DNA from 3 places in the Psychromonas sp. KJ10-5 genome. Region 2 is predicted to be linked to each of the others. Evidence: predicted binding sites of a transcription regulator. Region 2 holds the regulator's gene; each other region holds the start of a gene.
What was found. Region 2 encodes MetJ, which represses methionine synthesis genes. Its sites were predicted from a motif close to TAGACGTCTAGACGTCTA; they were not measured.

Region 1 (10,658 bases), 240 kb from region 2:
CAGCTGCCGTTTCAATATCTAAATCTAAGACTTCTTCACCAAGTGCAAGTATCGCCTCAAGGTCATTGATGTCAATTTCAGTTTGCTGATTAGACTCAAGCGTATTAGTATTTTCTACTTCAGCTTGTAATATCTCATTGCCGTCTAACTCAGGTAGTAACAGTTCAGATACATCTAATGGCTCCCCAGTCGAATTTAACTGCTCTTCAGTTTGAACTAGCTTCTCCTCAGTTAACTCAACTTCAGAGGCATTATTTATATTTTCTGGACTGTTTTGTTCGGCCATGATGATTTTCCCACTTTAAATTTAATAATTATGTACGGCATGCTGGGCAATAGGATCAATAATAAAACTAAAAATTTACACCTCAAAAGTAATAACAATAGTTAAATATTGGGAAATAGTAAATTTGATTATTAGTTAATCTTTAACTCGAACACAAAAATAGCGTCATTTAGGGTTCTGAGTTTGCTATAGCTATAAGTAGAGCTAATTGGCCTTTGTAAAGAAGCAAAGTAGATTGATATAAATTAGATGAATTACACAACAGTAAATAAGTAATACTTTTTACTGTTGTGTAAACTATTTTTGATTTGTAAGAAAATTTTAAGCCTAAGGCCTTAATTTAATAAAAAGCGATTGAAAAGAAGTTTATTAATATCAAATCACATACTTTTAAGCAATATTAGGACCTAACCAACGCTCTGCAGTTTGCATATCCCAGCCTTTACGTTGAGCATAATCTTCTACTTGATCTGCTTGAATACCCGCAATGGCAAAGTAACGACTTTCAGGGTGAGAGAAAATCCAACCCGATACAGCAGCACCTGGATACATGGCATAGCTTGATGTTAATTGCATGCCAATCTCTTGTTCTACATTCATCAAGTCCCAAATAACGGCTTTTTCACTATGTTCAGGACAAGCTGGATAGCCAGGAGCTGGACGAATTCCTTGATATTTCTCACGAATTAAATCGTCATTATCTAAGGTTTCATCTGCTGCAAAGCCCCAGTACTCTTTACGTGTTTTTTGATGTAAATACTCGGCAAAGGCTTCCGCTAAACGATCACATACTGCTTGTACTAAAATCGCATTATAATCATCATTCTCTGCTTTGTAACGATCCGCAACTTCTCGCTCACCAATTCCTCCCGTTACAGCAAAAGCAGCAATATAATCAGCTACCCCCGTTGATTTAGGTGCAACGTAATCTGCTAATGAATGGTTAACAAAAGGTGCTTTTTTCTCTGTTTGTTGGCGTAATTGATTACTAACTTGCAACACCTTTGAACGTGTTTCATCACTGTAGATTTCAATATCATCACCAACACTGTTAGCCGGAAAAATCCCTACTATGCCTGATGCACTGATCTCGCCAGCCGCTTCTACTGTATCTAACATTTTCAATGCATCAGCAAATAAACGGGTTGCCTCTTCACCAACAACTTCATCCTTAAGGATACGAGGATATTTACCTGCTAATCCCCAAGTCATAAAAAATGGTGTCCAATCTATATATTCACGTAACACATTAATCGACATATTTTTTATAACTTGTACACCTAACTGATTAGGTACTTTTGGTTGGTAATTATCCCAATCTAATTTCGCCGCATTAGCACGTGCTTGTGCCAATCCGATAGGCGCACTGCGCGGACGTTTATTAGCATGTTGCTCACGTACACGTTGATAGTCTTGATTCAATTTCTCAACGAACTCTGGTTTATGTTTTGGGTTTAATAATTTCTGGCAAACTCCCACTGCACGGGAAGCATTAGACACATAAACAACAGGCTCATCGTAGTTTTGTTCTATTTTTACAGCAGTGTGTGCTTTAGAAGTTGTTGCACCACCAATCAATAATGGTAATTTCAGGCCTTGACGTTGCATCTCTTTAGCAACATACACCATCTCATCTAATGAGGGAGTGATAAGGCCTGACAAACCAATTAGATCAGCCTTTTCAGCAATGGCGGTTTTAATGATTTTTTCTGTAGGCACCATTACACCGAGGTCAATGATTTCATAGTTATTACATTGTAAAATAACCCCTACAATATTTTTACCAATATCGTGAACATCGCCTTTTACCGTCGCCATCACCACCTTACCATTGGTCGCTCCAACAGCTTTAGTGGCTTCAATAAATGGATTCAAATAAGCAACAGCTTGTTTCATTACCCGTGCTGATTTAACCACTTGTGGTAAGAACATTTTACCTTCACCGAATAAATCACCTACGATATTCATGCCGTCCATTAACGGCCCTTCAATCACTTCAATTGGCATATCAAAGCCTTGACGAGCTAATTCGGTGTCTTCTTCAATAAATTCAGTAATACCTTTAACAAGAGCATGAGCAATACGTTCATTCACAGGTAGGTTACGCCACTCAAGAGCTTTACTATCATCAACTTTTGCTGCGCCATCACCACGGTATTTTTCAGCAATATCGAGTAGTGCATCAGTGGCATTAGGATTACGATTTAATACGACGTCCTCTACTGCATCTTTTAATTCTTTTGGAATATCATCATAAATTGCTAGTTGAGCTGCGTTAACAATCCCCATGTCCATACCATTTTGGAAACAGTAATATAAGAACACGGCATGAATCGCTTCACGTACTGGATTATTACCGCGGAACGAGAAAGATACATTAGAAACACCACCAGAAATCATCGCATGAGGCAGATTATCTTTAATGTCTTTTACCGCATCGATAAAATCAACTGCGTAATTGTTATGCTCTTCAATACCTGTTGCAACCGCAAAAATATTAGGGTCAAAGATGATATCTTCAGGTGGGAAGCCCACTTGATTAACAAGGATATCGTATGAACGTTTACATATTTCATACTTACGTTCACGCGTATCTGCTTGACCAACTTCGTCAAAAGCCATAACAATCACAGCAAAGCCGTAACGACGGATTAGTTTTGCTTGATGAATAAAGTTATCAACCCCTTCTTTCATACTGATAGAGTTAACAATACCTTTACCTTGTACACACTTAAGCCCCTCTTCTAAAATTTCCCATTTAGAAGAATCGACCATGATTGGTACACGTGAAATATCTGGTTCAGAGGCACATAAATTCAAGAAGCGTTTCATAGCAAATAGGGAATCAAGCATCGCTTCATCCATATTGATATCGATAATATCAGCACCGGCTTCAACCTGATGCAATGCTACCTCAAGGGCCTCATCGTATAATTCATCTTTAATTAAACGCTTAAAACGTGCCGAACCAGTAACGTTGGTTCGTTCACCAACATTTTGGAAAAGAGAATCAGCACGAATCGTTAAGGCTTCTAAACCGCTTAAACGACAAGCGACTTCTATCTCAGGTAACTCGCGTGGTTTAACACCGGCAACAGCATCAGCCATCGCTTTGATATGTGCAGGAGTAGTACCACAACAACCACCTACTAAATTAAGGAACCCACTTTCAGCCCACTCTTTTATGTGAGTAGCCATTTCATCCGCTTCTAAATCATATTCACCAAAAGCATTAGGTAAACCGGCATTAGGGTGGGCAGATACATACGTTTCTGATATGCGTGACATCTCTTGTACATATTGACGAAGTTCATCAGGACCTAATGCACAGTTCAAACCAAAAGTCAGTGGCTCTGCATGGCGTAATGAGTTGTAAAAAGCTTCTGTTGTCTGCCCTGATAAGGTACGACCCGATGCATCGGTAATTGTCCCTGAAATCATAACAGGGAGTTTATACCCCAATTCTTCAAATACCGTCTCCACCGCAAAAACCGCTGCTTTAGCATTTAACGTATCAAAGATAGTTTCAATCAAAATTAAGTCACTTCCACCCTTAATCAATGCTTTTGTTGACTCAATATAAGCAATGACTAACTCATCAAAGGTAACATTACGAAAAGCAGGATCATTTACATCAGGAGAGATAGAACAAGTACGATTAGTTGGGCCTAAAACACCTGCAACAAAACGAGGGCGATCAGGAGTCTCATCGGTTTTCTCATCGGCAACGCGACGAGCAATACGGGCAGCTTCATAGTTGATTTCAGCAGAGATAGATTCCATTTCATAATCGGCCATGGCGATGGTCGTTGCATTAAAGGTATTGGTTTCAAGAATATCCGCACCAGCATCTAAATATTCACGATGAATATTAGCAATCACTTCAGGCTGAGTAAGCACTAATAAATCATTATTACCTTTTAAATCGCAACTCCATTGTTTAAAGCGTTCGCCACGAAAATCAGACTCTTCAAATTTCTGATCCTGGATCATGGTGCCCATACCACCATCTATCAGAAGAATATGCTTTTCTAATTGCGCTTTTATTATCGCACTACGATCACTTACCGACATAGAGTTCCCTGCTGCTTAACTTAGAATAAAAAATGAGAGCAAATAATAGCATAAAAGTTAAGCTCATAATCTTTCAAAGACATTTCTATCTTGAAATATTCTGTTATAAATTATGAATTTTTTGATAGTTGTTGACTGAAAAAAACAAAGAAAATCAATATTAATGAATATTTTTCATGTTGTGGCAGGTATTAATCGATAAATCATAACGAGTAATAAGTAAGGCACATTAATATCCCCCTCACTAATTAACTGAGCAATTTTACTTATCAAAATAACTTATTTAATACGATTGATATAGCTCAGCATCAAAGCAAGGCGGTAAACTTTCTGGAGAAAAATGAAATATAAAATGAATAAAAAAGCGAGCCATTAAGTAGCTCGCTTTTGTGTAATAAAGAACGGTTTAATTGTGACTGTTTAACAATTATGTAGTTAATTGTATTTAAACTAAAGCTCACAATCTATATGTTAAAAGCAAATATTAGTAACGCCCGTTGGCAATGCGCTTAAAAGTTAATGAAGCGCCTAACACTGATACCCGCTTTTAAGTAAACTATAAAAACTAATAATAACCAAACCTCCAGTGTTAATGAGTACAACCGGCATCAATCAAGTCAAATCCAACTTAGTAGCTCTGCGAGCATGTGAGTATTTATATTAATAACTCAATAATAGTTGTCTGTTCATGCACCGGTACGAGTAATAAGAATAAATAGCTGTACCTCCATAATATCTTGATTAATTTATAAAACTTATTTACTAAAAACATTTAGAAAGCCCGTTGTAATAAACAAACCTTCTATATAAAACTATTTTTGCGAACTAATTTTGTAACAACCATTGTTGCTACAGAGTAATTTATCCCTTAATTACCTTACTCATAAATAAGTATAGGAAAGGTTTTCAATTTCGCTAGTTTTTAATAAAAAAATTTAAAAAATTCTCTTTGATGTTAATTTTATAGCACTATCACTAGGTTAAATCAGTAAGATCATAAGGTGTTACCTGATAAACACAATAATTTAACCAATTGCTATATAACAAGTTACCATGACTGCGCCAAATAGCACGAGGAGCTAAACTCGCATCATCCTTAGGATAGTAATTAATTGGTAATTCAGGCTCTAAATCTTCTTCTAAGTCTCTCAAGTACTCGTTATGTAAAGTCGTCGCATCATATTCAGGGTGGCCTGTGATATAGACTTGACGGCAATCCGGACTAGCAGCTAAATACATCCCAGCTTCTTTTTCATCTGCAAATACGGTGAGATCGGTTTTCTCTTGAATTTCGACACTATCAAACTCAGCATAACGTGATAAAGGAGCCCAAAACTCATCATCAAAGCCGCGTACTAAAGGGTGTTGATGGTGATGTGTTTTATGCGGATAAATGCCTGATAACTTATCATCACGTGTTACTTTATCTAGACCATAAAATATTTTTAAAGCTGCTTGTGCTGCCCAACATAAAAACAATGTTGAAGTAACATGATGACGAGACCACTCGACGATTTCAGTGAATTTTTCCCAATAGTAAACATTTTCAAAAGGAATTGTGCCTAGCGGTGCACCAGTGATAATAAAGCCATCCCACTTTTGTTCTTTAATACGTTCAAAGTCACCATAGAACTTATCTAAATGTTTTTGTGGCGTATTACGGCTTGCTCGTGCATCCACACGTAATAACTCAATATCAACTTGCAAAGGAGTATTCGACAGTAAGCGCATCAACTGTGTTTCTGTTTCAATTTTTTTCGGCATTAAATTTAAAATTAATACACGTAGTGGACGGATATTTTGATGACTTGCGCGTGTCTCAGACATCGTAAAGATGTTCTCAGATTTTAAAATGCTCGATGCGGGCAAATCATCTGGAATACGAATTGGCATAATAGCTTCCTCTACAAATAAACGTTTAGATGTCTAGAAGTCTAACACTATAATAAAATTTAGACACCATTAATTCTAATTTCTACTAATCACGTAGAAAGTCTTTCTCTCTTTGGTCATAGAAAACAATAGGTTTAAATAAAAACCAATACCATGCTAAGCAAATCCAGTGAATCAACTCCCTTTATTGAGCGACTATTCTAGTATCTACTTAATGCTTTCGTTAGACTGCTCACATCAATCAATAATATGAAAGGAATGACTATGCTAGAAACTAAAACGCTTATTGCAGATTTAAACAACCCTCAACATGCTAAAGCATACCTTAGTTTGATGTCTCACTATGCTAGCGATCCTATGGGTGGTGGTAAAGATATTAGTGACTATGCTAAACAAAATTTAGTACCTAGCTTAATGAAGCGAACGGATGTGTATATTGTATTGATTTTTGATGGGGATACACCTGCTGCTTTATTAACAGCCATTGAAGGTTTTTCTACTTTTGCTTGTAAACCGTTGTTTAACATACATGATGTAGTAGTTCATTCTGACTACAGAGGCAATGGATTAACTAAGCACTTATTTGAAAGAATTGAAGAGTTAGCTAAATTTCGAGAGTGTTGTAAAATAACGCTAGAGGTATTGAGTGGCAATGAAGTCGCTTGTAAAGCCTATGAAGCATTAGGATTTTCGGATTATCAATTAGACCCAGAATTTGGCAGTGCTTTATTTTGGACAAAGACACTATAAATTTCGATCAGTAACCATTAGTGAATGTTAATGGTTACTGGCTATATAGCAGTTATTTAATCGTTTGATCTTGCTTATAGCTAGCTTGAATGTTTTTAATATCTTCAACCATTAAATCCATATTAACGTGATTAATACCTTGTTCATTACGGGATGCTTTGAAGGTTGCATGAAATTTACCATCTGGATTAATCAGTACTATAGAAGCACTGTGATCTACCAAGTAATATTCTTCTTTTTCACTCTTTTCAACAATACTATAAATCAACCCTAACTGCGTAACAAAAGGCCACAATTGCTTATGTGTACTGGTAACACCAATAAAGTTAGGATTAAAATAACTAACGTAATCAGCTAGTTGCTCTGCTTTATCACGATTAGGATCGACAGATACAAATACAACTTGAGTACGCGTATTTTGATCATTTTGTAAGTTTGGATACACACGATCTAAATCAGCTAAGGTCGAAGGGCAAACATCTGGGCAAAAGGTATAGCCCACAAAAAATAAAGTCCATTTCCCCTTTAAGGATGCATTAGTAAACGCGACTTTACCTGCTTTTTCAAAAGAGAAGTCTGGCAATGCACGGCTAGGTTGATGTATGACTAAAGCTTTATTATGAGTAATAAAAGGTAAACGACTACTGAAGTTTAATGCATTTGCTTGTAGGACACCAAACAACAAACAAAACCCCATCATGATGCACGTTAATACAATAATTAAAGGTTTCATTTATCTCTCTCTATGACTAGATTATATGGTCATTTTTAGTAAAAATGACTGTCCTAATTACATCCAATCTGCAGTTCTAATAACCCCTACAGCGATACCTTCGATATCAAATGATTGATACTCTAAGTCCACTTTAATCGGATCAAACAAGTTATTTTCTGCTTTTAAAGTCACTTGTTTTCCATCACGATAAAAACGTTTTACGGTGACATCTTCTTCAACACGAGCAACAACCACTTGGCCATTATTAATATTTTGCGTTTTATGCACCGCTAATAAATCGCCATCCATAATACCAATATCTTTCATGCTTTCGCCTTGCACGCGCAATAAAAAATCGGCGGCGGGGTGAAACAAAGTAGGGTCAACGTCGTAATGCGTTTCAACATGCTCTTGCGCCAAAATAGGCTCACCAGCTGCTACTTTACCAATTAATGGTAAACCTTCTACTGCGACTTCGTTATCTTTGTGTTCCGTCACAACTCGAATACCACGCGAAGTGCCTGATAGAATTTCTATTGCACCTTTACGTGCCAATGCTTTTAAATGCTCTTCAGCTGCATTCGCACTTTTAAAACCAAGAATCTTTGCCAGTTCCACGCGCGTTGGTGGCATACCTGTCTTCGCTATTTGATCTTTAATTACATCTAAAACTTCGCCTTGGCGTTTAGTTAGCTCTTTCATTAGGATCTCCACGCATTAATAAACTGTAAACATACACAGTGTATATTCATACATGGTTAAATACCAGTTAAGACGTTATTTTTATTCAATAACCTGTGTTAAGGCTTTATAGCTGACCACTGAAAGTCACTGTGGTTGCTCCGCTGGTATTTTTAGGCCCTATCCAATTTAATGATTTAGCCACTGAAGGTGCTAACTTATCAGTACCTTCAATCTCACCGTTTAGTTTATACACCCCGCCCTCACTTAAAGTGATATCTAGCGCGGTTGTTAACTCATCTGATTTTTGACTGACAAAGGCAGTAATGTCGCCATCATCACAACCCAATTCAACAGTTGGAGAGTCAAGATTTACTCTGCCTAACTGGCTATTCACAACAGCATTTTGCCACAAGACATTTCCTTGCAATTGCTGACAATAAGGCTGACCTTGCACAAATTCTTTGATCACGGCGGAAAATTGACCTTCAATTTTAACCGGTAGACGCATTGGAATAAACGTAAGTAATTCTCTAGAGCTTAAATCTAAAATAACATTTGTCGCTTTAATTCCTGCTGAACCATAACTGACAAAACCTTTACCAGACATCGCGTCAGATCCATTATAAAACGAGACATCGCCAGCTAGATTTAACGTGAATAAGTCCATTAAGCTAACGTCCCATTTTACGTTCTCAAAACTCAATTTGCGATTCACTTCTATTTGTTTTGCTTGCCCTTGCCAAATAGTTCCGCTGGCATTTTGGATTTTAATACCATTTAACGGTAACCAATCCACCACCACTGCCGCGGGTAATTTGACTATTAGGGTCATGAGATAAACCAAGACGACCAAGATTGCAATTTTAACTTTCATTGAATGCCTTTAATATATTAATAACTTAATGTTAAACGATTAACTTTCACCAAACCTTGCACTTTATCTTGGCTTAAATCTGCACTGTTAATTTTAACTTGGTGTTGATTTTGTAAGCTGGTTATCCAATCGATGAACTGGTTAAATTCAATTTGATTTATCCATACATCTACTGTGTCATTACGACTTTGAATACGCGTTATATTGATTTGATTACGCTTAGCACTACTATTAACAAGTTGTGACAGTGTTTGTCTTTTAGCAGCATCTTTATTTACAACACCCGCACTAATGACTTTATTCGCATTCACTTTTACCCATTCCAGGCTTTGTTGTGCGTTCTTAAGTTGCGTTTCACTGGCCGCTAAATTATTAGCTAAGGGTTGCCATACAATGAAGTAGATAAAAGCAATAAATAAAATAACCATAGAAACAAAGGTAAGTTGCTGTTCTCTTTGGCTAATGCTTTCCCACCAACCTTTAATTTGTTCCAACATTATTTAACCCTCACAGTCACGGTACCCGCAATACGATCGGCATTATTGCCTAATGTGCCCTGTTCAAAAGCGTAACGTGTTGGTACTTTTGCAGCGAATTGTTCAAAAGCTTCGAAACTGTCGGCACTGATAGTTAAACTCAGCTCTTGATTTCGACTCACGTATTTTAGATTGGAGATTTCAATACTAGGCACCGCTTTTAATGCAGGTAATAATTCATTTAAAATAATCAGTAGTCCAGTCTCTTCTTTATCTACATCCGTGCTAGCCAATAACGTTTTTAAACGTTTTTTAATACGACTATATCGAAGGCGACCTTGATCTGGAAAAGCCTCTTGATAGACATCTTCTACTTGTGATTTTACGATTGAAATCTGTTTTTCAGTCTGCTCTATTTTCACAAATAAATTAATCACTAACACTGCAAACAAGATACCAGCAGCCATTGCCACACCTTTCCATTTATGTAGTTGTAAATGGCTTTCTTTTTGTATCGCAAACTCACCTGTTAATAAGTTGAGGCTATTATGGATAGAGCCTTCAGTTAATAACTGCATTGGTAAAACAGGTGTTGCAGCTATCCACTGTCCAACAGGAATATCAGGTAAGGGACTGTAGCTTTGAATCACTTGCTGAGTATTTTGCTGTAACCGTAACGCTAATACATCACCCAGCATTTCATCTTCACAACTCCAAGCTTGGAAATCGCCTTCACGAATCAACCATTGCTTACCCTGTTGCAAAGCTTGCCATTGTGTTTCGTCAGCTGTTGGTAAGGCTAATGCCTCAGGAATCATACGCTGACAAAATATTTCAGCTGCTTCTAACCAATCCAACCAAAGTTGTAATTTTGTTTTAAAACAGATTGCGACTTCTATTTGATCA
Region 2 (10,658 bases):
ACGGTGTTCACTCAGATCAATTTGATCAAAGAACAGCAGAAAGATACTTTTGTACGTATTGAACATATTGTTCATTTCTTATTAGGCTTTTCTGAAAGAAATCCTGGTATCACACGTATTTTAAGTGGTGATGCCTTAGTAGGAGAAAATGAACGGCTACAATTACGTATAGAACATGTTTTTTCTAAGTTAGAAACACAGTTAAAACAAACATTGCGTGAGAGGCCAACCTCTGATGGACAAAAGTTCACTACAGATGAAGGGATATTAGCGAACCTATTATTGTCTTATGTAGAAGGGCGAATGAGTCAATTTGTACGTTCTCAATTTAAACAAAAACCTACACAACACTTTAAAAACCAGTGGCAGTTTTTTTATAAACAGCTAACACAAAGCTAAGTTAAGGAGCAATATAATGTCAGAAGAAAGTGGAGCGGTAAATGCTGTTGCCGAAGCTATCGAGAAAAATGTAGATATACTCAACAATAGCGTAACTTGGTTTGCTGATAATCAAGATCTGATTATTGGTTATGCTTTAAATATTTTTTTTGCTGTCTGTACCCTCATTATAGGGATGATGGCCGCGCGCTTTATTGCTGGTACTTTGCATAAAATATTAGGTAAGCGTGGTTTTGATAGCACCATCGTAGATTTTGTAACACGCATGGTGCGTTACGTGATTGTTGCCTTTGTTATCATCGCATCACTCAGTAAGTTAGGGATTGAGACCACTTCATTTGTTGCGATTATAGGTGCCGCAGGTTTAGCTGTTGGTTTAGCATTACAAGGGTCGCTTTCTAACTTTGCATCAGGGATCTTAATTATTGCATTACGTCCATTTAAAGCGGGTGAGTATATTGAAGCGGCGGGTACAGCGGGTGTAGTTGAATCAGTACAAATTTTCTCAACCACTCTCACTAGCCCAGACAATAAGTTTGTTGTTGTACCTAACTCTGCCATTCTAGGCGGTAATATTATTAACTATTCTCGTAAACCAACACGACGTATCGATTTAGTGATTGGTGTAAGTTATAACGCTGATCTCGCTCAGACTAAAGCGGTATTAGAATCGGTATTGAATGACACTAAAGGTATTTTACCAACACCAGCTCCAACTATTGCTGTTTCAGAACTAGCGGACTCAAGTGTTAATTTAGTCGTTCGCCCATGGGTTAACGGTACTGACTATTGGCCAATACGTTTTCAGTTAATGGAGTCTATTAAAAATGCTCTTGATGAAGCAGGTATAGAAATTCCATATCCACAAATGGATGTCCACATGGATAAATAGATATTAACTTTGTATCTTTTAAAGCCAGCCTTTGTGCTGGTTTTTTTGTTTTTATATGATCGCTATCTTATTAAAACCGGTTTTGAATTCAAAAAAGCCTCCCTAGCTCTCTATAAAAAAATATTTTATAATTTAAAATCAGAGAGATAAGTGATTGTTAATTGAGCTGTTAGTTGTTTGTATCTAAGCCCTTGTAATTATCATATAATAACGATTGATTTATATACATGAAGAGACATTATGCATAACCCATTCATACAAATTTCTGGTTCCAAGCGTAGTTTACATGTCCAAGTGGCACGTGAAATTGCGAGAAAAATATTATCTGGTGAAGTTGCTCAGAATGAGATTATTCCTAGTGAAATGGTATTATGTGAGCAGTTTAGTGTAAGCCGCACTGCCTTGCGTGAAGCGATTAAATTATTAACTTCAAAAGGTCTATTAGAATCTAAGCCTAAAGTTGGAACGCGTGTTAAAAGTCGTGATAACTGGAATTTCTTAGATGCTCAATTATTAGATTGGGTTATTGATTTAGGTGATAATGCATTCGTATATCAAGAGTTTCTTGCATTACGTAAAGCGATTGAACCAGAAGCGGCGGCTTTAGCTGCACAGAATGCAACAGCTCAACAGCGTATTTTGTTATCTGCTACTTTCCAACAAATGGATTACGTGTCTAAAAACTTTGATGCTGCACAATGGATGGAAGTGGACATGGAATTCCATCGTCTCGTCTTTCTTTCAACGGGAAATAGCTTTTATCTGCCTTTTGCTAATGTGCTATGTACTATGTTTAAAAGCTTCATTAGTCATTCGTCCGAAAAGGGTGGGACTTGTATCGGTGAACATAGAGCAATTTATTCGGCTATTATGGCTGGGGATGCTGAAAAAGCCCGTGAAGCAAATAAACGCCTGTTAAGCACAACCAACCACCGTTTACCAACTAGTAACTAATAGTAAAGGTAGACTTTTGCTAAAAAGCCGCGCTAAGTTAATTCTTAACGCGGTTTTTTGTTTACTACTATTTCTTAAATAATAGAGACTGCTCCAGTCCAGGTGATCTGTTCACCATTGATGGTAATGCTTGTTATTGTTTCAGCGTTAACACCAACTTGATTGTTAACACACACTTTTAGTTGCTTCTGATCACTTAAGTGAATCATGACTACTGATGCTTTGTTATCACTGTGAAGCACTTCTACAGACTCCACTAATCCACGAGCATTTAAGCTTGCTTCAATAGCTTCGTTGAAATAACCGTGTGTTTCATAGACATTAGCAAATAAATGGTTAGCGGCTTTCTGACGAAGAATAAATAGCGGTTCATTACGTAAGTTGAAATCAGGATCATTAGCGCCGGTTCGCGCAAAGATAAATTCGCTGTTTTCATTAGCGCTACTAATTAATGAATAATAAGTATTACCCATTAACCATGTTGTTAACGAAGATTTCTCTATTTTACCTTGCCCAAGATTCCATAAGTGCTGATAACCAAATGCATCACCTAAGGTGTTAAGGCTTTTGTTCGCTTCATAGTCAAAGTCATTACGAATGATTTGTCCTTGGTAATGAACTGGATAATCGTAGCTATGTTCCTCCTCACTGATTAGGCGGAATAGATCAATAATCAATGGTTTTTCAAAGCCTTCTAGTTCAGCCATGATCACCGTACGCTGTTGATCAATACCTGGGTAATAATCACGAGCATAAGCACTCATTGCTTGAAGTTTTTGATCATCTAATAACGTAAAATGTTGTTCACCAAAATGTTGTTGAGCTATCGCCGTTGTGCCTTGGTTTTGACTTGTTTGGTCAACGACTACCGTATTATGTGCAATGGTTTGCTTACAATAACTGGTATTTTCAGGGATATAACGCCCCCCAAATTTAGGTTCGATATTTACCCAGCGACCGTAACCGTAATCATTAATAAATTCTTGGTTATTGTTGAATAAGCTAAGGTGTAAGCCATCAAAGTGACCATGGTCTAAAGCTGAGTGTAATTTCGCATCACTACCGTGTTGTCCATACCAAAGTAGTGCCATGCTATCATCAGCTTGTGTATCTCGGTGACGTAAAATAGTCACGCCACCACACTCACCTTCAGCCCCATCACTTAGACTTAAACTACCCCAGTTAAAGTTAGGGACTTCAGCGTTATCTTGCAGAGCATTAGATAATGTTGCGCCGGTATTATGCACCCAAACTTTACCCTGATGCTTAGCCATGGCTAATAATGTTTCATTTTGCTCGTAACGATCGAAACAGATATTGGTCGCCAGTAAAATACCGAGATCCTTGATATCCATGGTACGAGATGAGTCATTCAATGCAGGTAAGGTACCATTTGGGAAAGCCGTTGACATTACCGCATAGGCAGTCGTTTTAATCACTTCATCTTTTAATTGATAGATGCCTATCTCTGGTTGGCGACGTTCAATGGTTTCAGCAAATAGGAAAATAGGGCGCAGCGAAAAACGATGGTAATAAGGACCTTCCATGTAGTAACCATCAGGTGAAAAAAGCTGCGTTAATTGCGCAATAAAGCCACCAGAAACACTATCTCCTTTTAAACCATAAATAGCTTTATCTACCGTTGCTTGGTCGTTAATGGCATATGCACAAATACCAGCACTAGCCACCGACCATAAACCGTGATTATGGATAATGTCAAAATTCTCAGCATAAGTTTCAACAAACATCTCAAGCATTACTTTGAACAAATCATTTTCAATCAACTGTTGTTGCTGTTCAGTTAATTGATGGCGAATACAAGAGTAAGCGCAGGATGAGTATAACATCCACATATTTTCATTGAGCGTTTGATGAAATAGACGGCCCGGTTTATTTGAATCTCGGCTAATATTTAATTCACGATATTTATAAACCTTTGCATACTCAATTAACATAGTGGTTGCGTAATCAAGGTAACGTTTATCTTCAGTAATCAGATATAAACGACCAGCTAGGTCTAAATGGATATAGTTTTGTTTATGACGGTTGTGTTCATAACCGCCAGCTTCGCCGTGGCCTGGGATCTCAATACCGATTGGCATGTAAGCTTCAAGTGCGTCAATTTCTTCACTAATAGAAAGGCCGATTAACGAGTCGCTATCGACATATTGACGTAATTCGGCTGCTTGTTCATAGCTCATTAAAAGGGGTTGATAACTCATGATTAAGACCTCTTACTTTCTACAACTAAGAAACCTTTCCAGCTGTACGTTTGATGATTAAATTCGATAGTTGTTTCACTTGCTGCTGTTGCGTCTTTGGCGTTGTTGATCATCACGATTAATGCGATATCGTCACCTAATACTTCAATCACAGAGGCTTGTTCATTGAAGCCAATAATATTAATGGTGTGTATTTTTCCACGTGCATCTAAACTTGCTTCTATAGCTTCATTAAAGTAACCGTGTGTTTCGATGACATTAGCGAATAAGCTATTTTTTGCATTACGACGTAGAATCAAACTCGTTTCACTGCGTAAATTGAAGTCAGGATCATTAGCCCCTGTGCGCGTAAAGAAGAGCGTGTCGTCAGCTGAACTTGCACTTAACCAAGTGTAATAGCTACTACCTTGTAACCAACTCACTAAATTAGTGTCTTGACCTTTGCCTTCACTTACATTCCATAGGTGCTGATAACCTGCGTCATCACCCATTGGGTTGAGTGTGGCATGTTGTTTGTGTTCAACGTTAGTGCGAATGATTTGGCCTTGGTATTGTAGTGAATAATCATATTGATGTGCTGTATGGCTGCTTAAACGGAACAAATCGATTAATAATGGCTGTGTTAATTGCTCATGTTCAATTAATATTAGTGAACGTTGTTGTTCAACACCTGGATAAAAGTCTTCAGCAAAAGCGCTCATTGCTTGTACTTTGCCTTCACCGATAAAGAAGTGTGGTTCGCCATGTTTACTATCAGCAAGCTCAACATCAAAGTCATTCTGACAACCTGCATCAACGGATACTAGATTGTGTGCGATAGTTTGACGCGCGTATGATTTGTTTTCATCAAGATATCGACCTCCGAATTTAGGCTCGATATTAACCCAGCGACCAAAACCATAATCACGTAATACTTCCTGATTATTGTTAAAGTAGGTCATACCCAAGGTATCAAAATGTCCATGGCCCATACCATGTTGGCCATAATTCATCACTAATTGGCTGATATCTCCTTGTGAATTTTGCATTCGGATAAAGCCCTGTGCACCTTTATCTCCATCAGGACCTTCATTCAACTCAACACTCGGTAAACAAGGTACTTCAACCGACGCTTGTGCTTGGTAAGCTTGTGATAAGGCAACACCACATCCACTGATCCAAATCTGCTCCTGAATGTTAGCAATACCATATAGATTAGTGTCTTCCGGATAATGCTTTGCATATAAGCTGACGGCAATCACCACACCTTCATCTTTAATGTCCATACTTTTCGATGCATCATTTAATGAGGGAAAGACGCCATTAGGGTAAGCCGTTGATAATAGAGATTGGATAGTTTTACCGATCACCTGACCTTTAAAATTAAAGATATCTAGCTCAGGGCGGAAACGCTGAGTTAATTCTGCAAGTAAACATAAAGGGCGAATTGCGTAACGGTGATAATAAGGCCCTTCAATGTAATAACCTGAAGGAGCAAATAGATTGCTTAATTGCGCTAGAAAACCACCTTGGATATCATCGCCAGCTAAACCATGTAACGCTAAGTCGATATACTTTTCTTGTCCTATTGCTGCACCACACGCGGCTGTTGCAGCAACAGCCCAGACACCATGGTTATGAATGCGGTCAAAGTCAAAGTTATACTTAACCGTAGCTACTTCTAGCATAGGTTCAAATAATTGTTCCACAATATACTGACGTTGTGCTTCCGTTAACCAATGCTTAATACAGCTATAACCTAGGCTCGAATATAATAACCAAACATGCTCGTTGAGCATTTGGTGAAATAAACGCCCTGGAGGGTTAGTATTACGCTGTTCTTGAAACCCTAGCACTAAATACTTCTCTGCATATTGAGTTAACAATGCCGCTGCAAACTGGGCATACTTTTCATCGCCGGTAATGAGAAATAACCGTCCAGCTTGTTCGATATATTTATAGTTCTGTTGGTGCTTATTATGTGCATAACCACCTGCAGGGCTATGTCCTGGAACGTCTATCGGTAGCTTTAGGTAATTATCGGTATCTTGAATTAAAGCATCTAGGCTACGGCCCATTAAACTTGTTTTTCCTAGCTGTTGTTGAATGGCTTCAATTTCTTGTTGATTCATCAGAACGGCGTTAACAGTGGAGAGCATTATGACCTCGCTACATATAAAGTGGATAAAAATTGCTTAATAAAGTAATACAAATAAACCTTAAAATCACTTTTATTTTTTAATTTTTAAGGATGAGCTCTCTATTTTTATATTTTAAATAACTCTTATAAAGCCAGAACCTTTTATAATTTAGCTTCTTCAACTATTGATTTAGCTTACTTTTTATTACCTCTCTACAATAAGCACCTAAGCGGGTTGGCTGAATTTAGCTCACTTCGTCTTAATATTTATATTAGATAATTATTTTGATTGTGATGTAGGTGGATGATCTGGATCACACATAGTGTCTTTTTGTATTACAAATCGGGTTGTGTGATGTACAATTTTTAACTTATAAGTTGTATTAATAAGATGCAAATGCATTGCCGACATTTTTGCGTGTTGATGCTGCTGTTGATCTTAATACCGCGCTTTATATCGAGTGCATCAAGCGTACGCTATTCGCTGCAACAGATTGAGATAGTTAAGTACAAAAGACAATGAATCCATTTTTTATAATAGAGGTAGCAAATGGCTAATTTCAATATCGCTTTGATCGGCGAATGTATGATTGAATTACAGGAAGTAAATGGCGTTTTACGTAGAAGCTTTGGCGGAGACACTCTAAATACAGCTGTATATTTGTCACGTTTAACATCAGGTAAAGATGTAAATGTTAGTTACGTTACTGCCTTAGGTGAAGACAACATAAGCCAAGAAATGATTGATGCTTGGAACAAAGAAGGCATTGATACACAATTTGTACAACGTTCTGAAACGAGACAACCTGGTTTATATATGGTTGAAACAGATGAAACAGGTGAGCGTAGTTTTTTATATTGGCGTGATGCTGCGGCGGCTAAATATTGGCTTGAGACAGCAAGTTATGAATATATTGAATCGTTATTGAAACAAGATGTTATTTACCTTTCAGGCATTAGCTTAGCGATATTGCCCCCTGCTAGTCGTGAAAAGCTTTATGATCTTTTGGCTCGTTATAAAGCGGCTGGTGGTAAAGTTTATTTCGATAATAACTATCGACCTAAGTTATGGGATTCGGCTGAAGAGGCTGCTGAAGGATTTAAACGTATTCTAGCTGTTACTCATACTGGCTTACTAACATTTGATGATGAACAAGCATTATTTGGTGATACAAAAGTTGAGCAATGTATCGAGCGTACACGTGCATTAGGTGTTCAAGAAATAGTGATTAAACAAGGTGGCGGCGAATGTTTGATCATTACTGCAGATGATTCAATTAGTGTTGCAGCGCAAAAAGTAGATCCTGAAAATGTTATCGATACTACTGCAGCCGGAGATTCTTTTGCCGCTGGTTATTTGTCAAAACGAACTTTAGGTGGAACAACTGTTATTGCTGCTGAAAAAGCACACCAAGTAGCAAGTACTGTGATACAGCATAAAGGTGCAATTATTGATATGAAATACATTGCCCCATTTGTAGATTAATCATTCATATTTAGGATAGTAAAATGACAACATTAAATGAAAAATTACAATCACTCAAAGTGATTCCTGTTATTGCCATTAAAGATGCTAATGATGCTGTGCCATTAGGTAAAGTATTAGTTGAAAATGGCATGCCTTGTGCAGAAATTACATTCCGTACTCCAGCTGCTGCACAATCAATTAAAAATTTACGTGAAGCGTTTCCTGAAATGTTAATTGGTGCTGGTACAGTACTAAATAGTGAAACAGTTGATTTAGCGATCGATGCTGGTGTTGATTTTATCGTTAGCCCAGGTTTTAACCCAACAACGGTTAAATACTGTCAACAACGTAACATGCCAATTATTCCAGGTGTTAACAATCCATCATTAGTTGAACAAGCAATGGAAATGGGATTAACGACGTTAAAGTTTTTCCCTGCTGGACCATCGGGTGGCGTGGCAATGTTAAAATCATTAACTGCGGTTTATCCAGTTAGCTTCATGCCAACAGGTGGCGTATCGCCAGCGAACATCAACGACTACTTAGATATTAATGCGGTATTAGCATGTGGTGGTACGTGGATGGTACCTGCTGATCTGATTGATAACCGTGAATGGGAAAAGATTGGTGAATTAGTGAAAGAAGCGGTGGCTGCATTAAAATAATTGCGATCGTCAAATTAGCTTAGTTGAAACCTCAATGAGCATCGCTTATTGAGGTTTTTTATTGATGAATTTATTTAGTTGACTTGCTTAAAGTCTCTGAAATATTTACATTTTGACTTTTATCAAGTTCTTCATCTTCAGGTAAAGGCTGACCGGTATAAGCGTGCAAAAAAGCTTCGCACAACAACTCACTGTTGGTTGCGTGGCGTAAGTTATTTACCTGACGACGAGTACGTTCATCTGTCAATATTTTCAATACCTTAGTTGGTATCGACACAGTCACTTTTTTTACCTGTTCACTTTTTTTCCCGTGTTCGGCATAAGGACTAATATATTCACCGTTCCATTGTGTTGACATAGCAATAACCTTTTAAAAAATATGCTTTATTTTACCTCGATAAATTAAACATGGCAATCTATACGTAAAGAGGGCTAGAAGTCCATAATTTAAAAGAAGATAGTCGAGTAGGAAAATACTTAACGAAAGCGTTTATTGTTCGTTAGCAGGAGTTAATGCAGAAATTAAGTCCTGTGCAGAAGCCACTAAAGTGCTGCTTTTGAAGGGGTTAAGCGATAAGGTTTTATCTTCATTTAGTGTAATATCATAAAACTGCGGCAAGTTGAAATTAATCTGTTCCGCTTCTGTATTAGATAAGTGATTATTAGAAGTATAAAAACGATTAACATTTTGTACAAATTCATTTTTTGAACCTGCAAAGTTTAAAAATGTTTCTACATCATTTTCTGCATTGGCAATATAAACGTTAAAACCATTATGGTAATTTTCAAAGAAGAATTGTATTAAGCCTTCACTAATGTGCGATTCAATTACATCAGCTGTTTGGTCATAATGTGTGGTTTTTAAATTCAATGAGCTTGCAGATAATTTTTTATTAGAGATATGACTATAAATGTCCACTGCACTTTCTAAATGCTGCAATGAAACCCCTTTACGTTCAAAGTAAAATCCAAATTTTCTACCGCCAGTCCACAATGTTTGTACAGAACGAGTGTGTACGGTGTGCAAACGTAACTGAATAAACTCATTCAGTTTACTACCGAATGATTGGCAAATTTGTTCACTAAAATGGCGACTATAGCAAAACAGATCAATCTGTTGAGGAGGTGAAGCATCTTGATGCATTTTTGACAAGATAGTATTTAAAGCTTCCACTACTGAGAACTGACTATTAAAGTGTAAAGTACGCACTTCATTCCATGAATTACGGTAGATAAAATCGATACTGCCAATTAGGCTCTCTTTATGCTCGCCATAGGCCATTACATTATCGATCTGGTTTAATTCACTCTCTTCTGTATCTTGCCAGTGTCGTGTTGGATCTTTTTCAACATTTAAAAAAATGGATAAATGTTTAATGGCACAAGGTTCACTCAGTGCTTTATCACTTGCTTTAGGGACATAAATTGGAAATACAGCATATAAATCTTTAGCAAATTGATTCAGGTTTTTATCAACGAGATCTGACCCTTGATTATATAAATGTAATGTAGTGTCTTCATCATATAATCCATTCACATAACTCCAAGCTACTAGCTTAGATAAATAAGGCGAATACCCAAGGTTTGGTGTAGATGCTAATTCAAATGGATCGAGTGTACTATTAAATAAGTACCAACCAGCCTTATTTTTGCGATGTTCTGGAATCTGAATTAGGCTGAGATCATGCTCAATCAAATTAGGTGAAATATTAGGGTTAATAATATCTACTTTACCAGGTAGTGTTTCATGTGCTGCATAAAGTTTTCGAGACAAAATACCGATATCTTCAGCACTAATAGATTCACTAATATCATTCACTCGAGCAAATTTGATCAAATTACTGTAGCTCAGCATCAGTGCATCAAGTAATAGGTGATTAGCCTGTTTTACTTCACGTATCTTCCAATTATTACGATTGTCTAGATCGATAATTTGATT
Region 3 (10,658 bases), 510 kb from region 2:
ATTCACAAGCGAGCTCACAATCCCCTTTTATAGAGGTAACTAGCAATACCACGGCATGTCACCTCTTTGGTTTTTTGAAAGTTTAGTGCACTCATCAATTGCATGTTGAGTTGGTTCTTTTGTGAAATGACAGTTTGTAATTCAGGCAACTGATACACAATAAGTAATTGCTCAACGAGTAAGCTTAAGGTAGGTAATAAATCTTGGTGATCATGGAAATCTGGCAATAGACGAAGAATAAATGAAGGTTCGATTTGGTCATCAATAAAGCAGTCTTGTAAACCTGTACATCCAATGACAAACCCACTCTTAACACATTGAATAGCATACATTTTATGTTTTTTATTATTCAGTAAGGTGTCAAAACAGTCATTTGCTTGTTGCTCTGATAGGATGCCAGTAATGCTATATTTCATACACAATGGGTGCTGTACTAATTGTACAAAATCTTGTTTGTCTTCGGCGGTAAAGGGGCGAACGGTTAGTTGCTGATGCTCAATAAACAAAGACATATTAACCTCATTGATAACAAATGAGAGTTTATCATATCGTTCAAAAAACAAACAACTAACCTTAGTGGGTTAAAAATGAGAGATCAATACAAATAAAAAACATGCCGAAGCATGTTTTATTAAGTCAAATTTAAATCCAATTTTGTACGCTTACTGATGATAATGAGTACTTAATTCATGCACCGCATCAACAAACACTTTCGCATTTTCTGGTGGTACGTCTAAGTGAATACCATGCCCCAAGTTAAAGACATGACCAGAGCCTTTACCGAAGCCATCTAAAATAGTAGCGACCTCTTCTCGAATGCGTTCAGGTGATGCATATAACATAGATGGATCCATATTACCTTGTAGCGCAACGCGGGAGCCTACACGTGCTTTTGCTTCTTTAATATCAATCGTCCAATCTAAACCTATGCCATCACAACCAGTATCTGCAATCTTCTCGATCCATTGACCGCCATTCTTAGTGAATAAGGTAACAGGTACTTTTTCCCCTTCATAATTACGGATTAAACCATCAACAATTTTATGCATATATTGTAATGAGAAATCCTGGTAATCACGTGGCGATAAAATCCCTCCCCAAGTGTCAAAGACCATTACCGACTGTGCGCCAGCTTTAATTTGTGCGTTAAGGTAACTGATCACTGAATCAGCCAACTTATCTAATAATGTATGTAAAATTTGCGGGTCAGCAAATGCCATTTTTTTAATTTTAGTGAAAAATTTTGAACCACTTCCCTCGATCATATAAGTCGCTAATGTCCAAGGGCTTCCGGAGAAACCAATTAATGGCACTTCACCTTTTAAATCACGACGAATAGTACGAACCGCATTCATTACATACTGAAGCTCACCTTCAGGGTCAGGCATGATTAAGTTGTCTACATCTTTTTTACAGCGAATAGGGCGTTCAAATTTAGGGCCTTCTCCCTCCGAGAAGTATAAACCTAAGCCCATTGCATCTGGGATAGTTAAAATATCAGAAAATAAAATAGCAGCATCAAGGTCAAAACGACGTAGAGGCTGTAAGGTTACTTCACAGGCTAAATCAGCACTACGACATAGTGACATGAAATCACCAGCTTGAGCACGAGTCGCTTTATATTCTGGTAGATAGCGTCCTGCTTGGCGCATCATCCAGACAGGCGTTTTATCTACTTCTTTCTTTAGCAAAGCACGAATATAGCGATCGTTTTTTAAATCTGTCATTAGTAACCTTTTCTATTTTAGCTATTGATAGCTTTTATGCGATAATTCTAAATTATTGATAGAATATACCTTCCTTTACTTCATAAATGAATTTGGTATTACCTATCACTTCGATACCTAAGCCCTAGCTTAACGACATCGCTTTAATGTTTTCTCAATTAATTTCCGCGCAATTGTGCCATGCTTTGGTACGATTGGTAAATTATCAATATCATACCAATTGGCTTCCACTAGCTCATGCGGATCTACCACAATCTCTCCGGATGCATAATCAGCTATAAATCCCATCATCAGAGAATGTGGAAAAGGCCAAGGCTGACTGCTCACATATTGAATATTTTTGACCTTCAACCCTACTTCTTCATAGACTTCTCGCTCGACACAGGCTTCTAAGCTTTCTCCTGCTTCAGTAAAACCTGCTAAGGTTGTATAAACGGGGTAATTGTCTTTGTGATGACGACTGTGCAAGGCTAATAATATTTTTTTCTTATGGCGAATAGCCACAATAATACAAGGTGATACACGAGGATAAGCGCGATGTTGGCAGTGATAGCACTTCATTGCAATTTCCCAATCTATAGGGTTCATTTTTTGCCCACATTGCCCGCAAAATTGGTGCGTTTTATAAAACAGACTAATTTGAAAGGCACGTCCTGTCATATCAAAAAGCAGATCATCAACACGCCCTAACAAGGAGCGCAGACCAACATATTCTCCGATTCCTACATCCAAGGGTTCAGGTAAATCCACAAGATAACAAGGCTGTTCCATGTAGTGCCCTAATAATCGCTTGTTTTTAGTTATGCCATCGGGAAAAGGTAACTCACTAATACATCCAAAAGGGATAAAATCACCTTTATCTAATGCGACTAATTTACCCTGTGATAAAATAAACCACCATGCATTTAGCTCGTCTTTTGTACTCAATTCAGCCATAACCACACTCTTGTAAAAATGAAACAATATAATGCAACACTGAATGGGTATTAAACAAGTCTTCTAACGAGCAAATTTGTTATTGATAATCAACAAATAATCATAGCCATCACCGTTATTATAAGTAATGATATGGACACTTTATTTATGTCTGCCCTTTTACAATGGGCATAAGTTCACAGTAAATTGTCAATAGGTTGTGTAAACTAAATGTCTATTTGTGTTAATAAATTATATTAAATAAGTGGTCTAAATTTTGTGTATGAAAAATGGCTTAGTTTAAGGCGTAATTTTAGTTAAATAGTTGTTCCATTGACGAAAATTACAACGAATAAATAAGTTATTTTAACCAGTAAAATAGATCAATTAATTGATGAATTAGTTTATTAACCTAAGTCATTGATGACGATTCACTTACAGGAGGTTTTATGCTTAAAAAACTAAAGCAAGCAAAAGAGGAATGGGGTGGCACACTGTCTATCTTAGATAACTGGCTAGATGAACGACAAATACTGGTTATTTTATATTGTAAGTTAGCAGGGTTACCACCTTACCAACAAGAAAAGCGTAGCTTACCTGAACAAGCTGTTATTACTGAGTTTTGCCAAGTGCTATTAGACTATGCTTCTACCGGCCACTTTGAAATTTATGAACAAATTATCGAAAAATCAAAGCTAGATGGCGAAGAGAACCTGAAAATAGCGCAAGAGCTCTATTCTAAAATAAACAGTACAACAGATACTGCGCTCAATTTTAATGATACCTATGCAGAAAATGCGTCGGACCAAACTTTACTGAACTTTGATCGTGACCTTTCAGAGTTAGGACAAGTAATGGAAAGTCGATTTGAACGAGAAGATAAACTATTAGAAGTGGTGCATCTACATCATACTTTTGCATAATAATGGCTGAGTAACTTCATATAATCTATGGGGCATCAATCAAGCTAAAAGCATGCTTTTAGCTTGATTGATGACAAACTTGAATACTTTATAAATAAGGTACTTGAGAATCTAAACTGTTTTTAACTAACAGAAAATACTCTTTAATAAATTCAATTTGCTCTTGTGAAGCTTTGTACTCCCAACACTTCCCTAATATTTGCTCAATATCTTCTACTAACTTATCCCCTTCAGCCACTACCATTAAACGTGTTTCATTACTTAATTGCGGTTGCTGCTCACAAAAACTCATTAATAGTTGTGATACTTCGTCTAAAACAATATCTGCAATCACTTCGCCTGTAGCAGGTCTTGAGCTACCTTCAAAGATACTTAAATTGTCAGCAAAGTAACCAATGCATGCATCGTATGCATCACTTTTTAATAACATAATGTATGTCTCTATCTAATAATATACTTAATAGCTAATATCACTATTTTAAGCAATATTTGGAATAATTAAAGCTCGCCCATTTCACGTAATGACAAGTCACGACGTTTATTAAAGGCTTTACGCTCTTTTTCAGGCACTTTTTGAGATAATGGTAAATTCACCTTCATTGCATCCACAGGTTTATTATAAACATGGAACTCATAGTGTAAATGAGCCCCAGTAGAACGTCCTGTATTACCAGACTTAGCAATAAGCTTACCCATCTCTACACGTTGTCCTTTACGAACAAGGATTTTGCTCAAGTGTAAAAAACGCGTTGTATACTTACGACCGTGTTTGATCACGATATAGTTACCTGCCGCGGGATGGTAACCCGCACGAACCACAACACCATCACCCGTTGCATAAACATTTGTACCAACTGGCACAGCAAAATCAGTCCCGTTATGCGGACTTATACGTTTAGTAATAGGATGTAATCGACGCGGATTAAAGCGAGAGCTAATTCTTGGATGTCCGTTAACTGGATATCGACGGTAAGCTTTCGTTAATCCTTTGCCATCTTTATCGTAATAACGCCCGTCTTCATTGAGGAAGGCAGTGTAGTTACGCGACTTTGTTTTAATGATGACCGCCAACACCTCACTATCAAAACTATAAGCTCCTTCAATATATTGTTTGGCAACTAACACATGGAATGTATCACCCGCTCGTAATTGGCGATTGAAATCAAATTGATCCTGCAATGCACTTGATACCTGTTGAATTTGGCTAGCTGATAATCCACTTTTTTTTGCACTAACGTAAAAGCTACCAGTCACACTTCCCTGGTAATAGCTATTACGCCATTCGCCCTTTTTTATATCTAACTTTGATACATAGGCCCCATCCTTTAATACAAAGCTAAGGGTATTTGCTCGGTCAATAATCACTTTTAACGCTAATAATTGATTATCAGGGCTAATTAATAATTGTACTTCTTGGCCTGGTAGTAAATTGGCTAAACGAAGATATTCCGTATCAGCTTCTAACAATTCTTGCAGCACCGCAGCAGATATTCCTTCATCGGAGAATATCTCACTTAACGTATCACCCGCAGAGATTGTTTTTTGTATTTCTCGATTACCGGAGAACTCGGGAAATAATTTATCACTACCAACATTGATAGCATCCAAAGGCTCTGCAACAGCATAATCCCCTTTCGCTGTTTCACTAATTGGCAATACTAGCTCACGTTTGATTTTTTTATTTTTATCCCCATGAGTGGGAATTAAGCTAATGATAAGTAGGAGAAGAAATAAAGAAATAACCACCCAAAAATGCAAACGAGGCAAGTTATTTACAAAGAAAAGTGCTTTTTTAAACATGATTTTACATTGGAGCAACAAAGACATAAACGATCTCGATTAGACAGGGAAAAAACATAACCGCAAAATTTAAATGTTTGCGAGTATAACCCATAGAAAAGCTATGTTTAAGACAAATAAACAGCAATTTTATTGTTCTACGACTATTAAAGTAAGAAAACAGTTCTATCTTATTTAAAAATAATAGGGTGTTATCCATCATAAAAAAATGTATTATAGACGTCTAGATGTAAAAACATCCAAAGAATGTTAATTTAAATATCCCGAATAGGAGTTCACATGTCACGTGACTTATTTACTTCAGAGTCTGTTTCTGAAGGTCATCCAGATAAAATCGCCGATCAAATTTCTGATGCGGTACTTGATGCAATTTTAGAGCAAGATACTAAAGCACGTGTTGCTTGTGAAACCTACGTAAAAACAGGCATGGTAATGGTAGGTGGTGAAATCACTACTGATGCTTGGGTCGATATTGAAGAGATTACGCGTAAAACAGTACGTGATATTGGTTACACTAGTTCAGAAATGGGTTTTGATGCTGATTCTTGTGCGGTATTAAATGTAGTAGGTAAGCAATCGCCAGATATCAACCAAGGTGTTGACCGTTCAGATCCACGTGAGCAAGGGGCTGGTGACCAAGGTTTAATGTTTGGTTATGCAACTAATGAAACTGAAGTTTACATGCCAGCACCAGTGACTTACGCACATCGCCTTGTTAAAAAACAAGCCGAAGTACGTAAAAGTGGTCAACTAGATTGGTTACGCCCAGATGCAAAAAGCCAAGTAACGTTCGCTTATGACCAAGGCAAAATTGTAGGTATCGATGCGGTTGTATTATCAACACAGCACCGTGAAGATATTAAACAATCAGATTTAGTTGAAGCGGTAATGGAAGAGATCATTAAACCAGTACTACCAGCAGAACTATTATCTGAACGTACTAAATTCCATATCAACCCAACAGGTCGCTTTGTTATTGGTGGTCCGGTAGGTGACTGTGGTTTAACAGGTCGTAAAATCATTGTTGATACATATGGCGGTACAGCTCGTCACGGTGGTGGTGCATTCTCAGGTAAAGATCCATCAAAAGTTGACCGTAGTGCAGCATACGCAGCTCGTTATGTAGCAAAAAATATTGTTGCTGCTGGTTTAGCTGATCGTTGTGAAATCCAAGTATCTTATGCAATTGGTGTTGCCGAGCCAACATCAATCAGTGTAGAAACATTTGGCACTGAAAAAGTAGCAAAAGGCTTAATCGTAAGCTTAGTCAGTGAACACTTTGATTTACGTCCATACGGATTAATTGAAATGTTAGACCTAATCAAGCCAATCTACCAAGAAACGGCTGCTTATGGTCACTTCGGTCGTGAGCAATTCCCTTGGGAATCACTAGATAAAGTAGAAGCTCTAAAAGCAGCGGCATTTTAATCTTAGTTTAACGACCATCGATTAATGCTCACGTTTGAAGATAAAAAAGCACTCGCAGCAAAAGGGGAAGATTGTTTCATCCTAGCCGAGTGCTTTTTTGATTGTCACTTTCCTAGACCGACCTACTTCTTTAACCAACGAGGTCGAAGCGCTGGGACAGCACATCTGCAAAAGAACATCATCAAATTTAACCCCATACTCTACGCACAAAATAAAAAAATTTTTATTGAGCAAGTCGTTGCCCATGAAGTTGCACACCTAATCACTTACCAATTATTTGGTAAAGTAAGACCTCATGGTAAAGAATGGCAAAGCATCATGACACAGGTTTTTAAGCTCCCCGCTTCAACCACTCATCAATTAGATGTCAGAGATGTACAGGGAAAACTATTTACCTATCGTTGTGATTGTACAGAGCATCAACTAACTATCCGCCGCCATAATAAAATTAAAAAAGGCACAACCTACTTATGTCGACAATGTAAATCTGCATTAGTGGCTATAGGATCTGATAGTTAAAAAGTTTATAAAATAAAGTTAACCGTGGGATTAATATTGCAGACTACTCCAACCCCCCGCCTTTATAGGCTGCAATATTAATTTTACCAATTCACCGATGGGTGGCTTATCCCATGGTGTAGACAAACTTTCATGGAAAAGTTTATCTATTAATGAGGCTTGTATTGTGCGGTACAAGACTCATTTTTAACCTATACTAATAATGTGCGTTATCAGTATAAGTTAGCGTTACAGAAAGTATTAAAGAATAGGACGATTCTCTTACTCTCTACAGAAATAACGGGTTTACCACCTATTAAGGACTTACTCCTTTTTATGCATCATCTTCTGGACAGGAAGATTACTTCATAAATTCAGTCAACTTAATAGCCGCTATCTCTGCCAACAACTAAATGATAATAGATATCATTATTATCTGTCAACAAGTAAAATCAATAATTTTTAAAATAAAATAAAAACGCCTATAGCCTAAGGTGAGAGGGAGTTATTAACCATTCTTAGTGTAGGCATTAAAGATATTTAATTAGCAACATAGTTAATCAGTATCTTATTGTTTTGTTTGATTTTTATTCAGAAGGATTTGTTAGAGGTGTTTTAATTCAGTCAAATTTTTTAAATTAGGCATAAAAAATCCGATACAAAGATCGGATTTTAAAAAAGCAAAAAATGTTAACTAGCTCACTATCTTTTGAAGTTATCTAAGATAATACCAGTTGCCATCGCCACGTTTAATGATTCGGCTTGGCCAAAGTTAGGAATAGTAATTTTATCGGTAATTAATTTTTCAACCGAATCAGAGATACCATGCGATTCGCTACCCATAACAATTAATGCACTACTCGGTAATTTACATTGATGAATATTTTTACCTTCTAAAAAAGCACCAAAGATAGGTTTATCTTGCGCACTTAAATATTCAGTAAGATCCGCGTGACTCACTTGCACACGAGCAAAAGAGCCCATAGTCGCAGCAATCACCTTTGGATTGTAAAGGTCAGCACAGTCTGGGCTACACACCACATGTTTAATGCCATACCAATCAGCGACACGAATAATCGTACCTAAGTTTCCAGGATCTCCTACTTGGTCTAGCACCAATACTAATCCGGCGTGTTGCTGTTCTGGAGGGGTAAACATTTTGCATTTAACCACAGCAATGACACTATTATTGGTTTTTAAGGTGCCAGCTTTTTGCAACTCTTCTTCGCTACTTTCAATCGTTTTGGCAATTAACAGCTGATCAGTCAGTTGCTTAGCTTGTTTGTTAATGTAGTCCGTTGTCGCAAATAAATTAACGATGTCAAAGTCAGATTGAAATAACTCACCAACATTTTTTTCACCTTGAACAAGAAACAAGCCTAACTTTTTACGTTGTTTTTTAAGTTCTAAAGAATGAATAAGTTTTAACTGATTTTTAGAAATCATGGTTTTTCCAATTATAAATAACAACACATAATAATCGCATCTTCTCGGCCATTATCTGTAGGATAATAAGCAGGACGAATATCAACTTCTACAAAGCCTAACTTTTGATATAACTTAATGGCTGTTTGATTTGATGCGCGAACTTCTAACCAAATTTCCTGCTGTGCTAATTCCCTCGAAAAGCCTTGTAAATAAATCAATAATGCTTTGCCTAGGCCTTGCCCTTGATACTCAGGCGCAATGGCAATATTCAATAGAGTCACTTCGCCAGCGACATAACTCGCAATAAAATAACCTACTATTTTATCATTTAAGAGTAATACATGGTTAATATAACGCTTCCCAAAATTGCTCATAAATAATTTTTCTGACCAAGAGTGGCTATGTGCGGCTGATTCAATGGTTAATACGTCAGGAAGGTCACTGATCGCCATAGCAATAATGGCAGTATTATCTGGGTTACTGACGGTAGGCACAGAACTGTTTCCAAAGTGTTTGTTTTGCATGACGCTGCTCAGCAAGTATTGCTAAAGCAGGAGAATGTAATAGCTGATGAGCAGGCGCAACCTCAAGTTTCCCGATAGTCGACCATATCAAAGTAGGTAATTCCCCCTGCTGATTTTCAAATTGCGCTAAAGAGCAGTGAGTCACTTTATCTTTATCAATTTCAAAGGCATTGAGAATAGCTTGCATCAATGGATGCTGCTTATCTTCTTTGGTACACACCACCAATAATTCACATTGCGATAGATTTAACTGTTTATGCACTTCTTCAGCTTTAAATAACGCAGGTTTTCTTACTTGCCAATGAGTAATCCCCATCTCCTGTAAAAAAACTGCTTGTTGGTGTTTCATAATCAGCCTGACATCAAAAATAGAAGCGCTAATATAACATTGATTAGTAATGGATCGAAGTATTAGCCTCAAACTAGCACTGTTATATGGTCAAAAAAATAGAGCTATTACCACGACAGTAAGCACTTTAAATAAATTTATAGCGATTACATCAAAAAACTGAGCGTTATAAACGACACTGAACACCAACAAGTTGACCATTTAATCAGGTTTATGCTAATTATAGTCGCCCTTAAGCTAATTAACTTAGTCAAAATTGCACTGTGCTTTAATCTATATCAAAACCGATTTCAGTTAAGATTGCTTAAATATGTTACTTTTGGTGACTTAATATACGATAAAAATATCGTTACTTTGAACTGTGCTACATAAATCACATTTAACATTTGTCGACATAGGTCACATAAATTAATGTGATCCATTAAGTATTTATGACATTAAGTAGACCAAAGGAAGCAATGGATGCGTGTTCTGTCACAAAAATATAAATTTACTCAATCGTTTTTAAAGCTTAAATCCTTAAAAACTATAAGGGATTATTAAATGTCATTATTAGAAGTTAGCAACCTACGTATTGAGTACCCATCTCGATTTGGCGTACATGCAGCAGTAAAATCACTATCATTCTCGATTAACCGTGGAGAGATTGTTGGTGTTGTCGGAGAGTCAGGCGCAGGCAAATCTACCGTAGGTAATGCCATTATCGATTTACTCAGTCCTCCTGGAGTGATCGCAGCAGGTGAGGTATTTTTAGACGGTCAAAAGATATCAGGCTTAACATTGGATGAAATGCGTAAAGTTCGTGGCAATAAAATCGGCTTTATCTTCCAAGATCCAATGACCTCATTAAACCCACTATTTACTGTTGAACAACAACTCTTAGAAACTATTCATGCAAACCTAAATGTTTCACAAAGTGATGCAATAGCTCGTGCTATCAACCTTATGCAACAAGTAGGTATTCCAGAGCCTGAAGTACGTATTAAACAATATCCTCACCAATTCTCTGGCGGTATGCGTCAACGTGTGGTTATTGCTATTGCCCTCGCGGGTGAACCTGATTTAA

Region 1: a site for MetJ is predicted at 6,280-6,297, ahead of metA (homoserine O-acetyltransferase MetA). Genes of this name have one in related genera too.
Region 3: a site for MetJ is predicted at 5,582-5,599, ahead of metK (methionine adenosyltransferase). Genes of this name have one in related genera too.

The regions. Positions count from the first base shown of each region.
Region 1 covers NZ_CM147864.1:2,877,050-2,887,707, forward strand. The annotation lists gene AC0L3W_RS12540 (VCBS domain-containing protein) at 1-286, opposite strand, end outside; gene metH (methionine synthase) at 677-4,360, opposite strand; gene metA (homoserine O-acetyltransferase MetA) at 5,336-6,253, opposite strand; gene AC0L3W_RS12555 (GNAT family N-acetyltransferase) at 6,518-7,003, shown strand; gene AC0L3W_RS12560 (SCO family protein) at 7,056-7,736, opposite strand; gene lexA (transcriptional repressor LexA) at 7,794-8,420, opposite strand; gene AC0L3W_RS12570 (type II secretion system protein N) at 8,527-9,276, opposite strand; gene gspM (type II secretion system protein GspM) at 9,294-9,773, opposite strand; gene gspL (type II secretion system protein GspL) at 9,773-10,658, opposite strand, start outside.
Region 2 covers NZ_CM147864.1:3,113,742-3,124,399, reverse strand. The annotation lists gene slmA (nucleoid occlusion factor SlmA) at 1-399, shown strand, start outside; gene AC0L3W_RS13610 (mechanosensitive ion channel domain-containing protein) at 416-1,291, shown strand; gene AC0L3W_RS13605 (FadR/GntR family transcriptional regulator) at 1,532-2,245, shown strand; gene AC0L3W_RS13600 (heparinase II/III domain-containing protein) at 2,320-4,467, opposite strand; gene AC0L3W_RS13595 (heparinase II/III domain-containing protein) at 4,470-6,578, opposite strand; gene kdgK (2-dehydro-3-deoxygluconokinase) at 7,137-8,072, shown strand; gene AC0L3W_RS13585 (bifunctional 4-hydroxy-2-oxoglutarate aldolase/2-dehydro-3-deoxy-phosphogluconate aldolase) at 8,096-8,719, shown strand; gene metJ (met regulon transcriptional regulator MetJ) at 8,790-9,077, opposite strand; gene AC0L3W_RS13575 (class I adenylate cyclase) at 9,210-10,658, opposite strand, start outside.
Region 3 covers NZ_CM147864.1:2,606,949-2,617,606, forward strand. The annotation lists gene AC0L3W_RS11485 (GNAT family N-acetyltransferase) at 15-512, opposite strand; gene hemE (uroporphyrinogen decarboxylase) at 663-1,727, opposite strand; gene nudC (NAD(+) diphosphatase) at 1,857-2,663, opposite strand; gene rsd (sigma D regulator) at 3,092-3,565, shown strand; gene AC0L3W_RS11505 (DUF3802 family protein) at 3,654-3,995, opposite strand; gene mepM (murein DD-endopeptidase MepM) at 4,064-5,365, opposite strand; gene metK (methionine adenosyltransferase) at 5,645-6,793, shown strand; gene AC0L3W_RS11520 (SprT family zinc-dependent metalloprotease) at 6,818-7,312, shown strand; gene AC0L3W_RS11525 (RNA methyltransferase) at 7,994-8,737, opposite strand; gene rimI (ribosomal protein S18-alanine N-acetyltransferase) at 8,749-9,243, opposite strand; gene AC0L3W_RS11535 (DNA polymerase III subunit psi) at 9,197-9,592, opposite strand; gene AC0L3W_RS11540 (dipeptide ABC transporter ATP-binding protein) at 10,136-10,658, shown strand, end outside.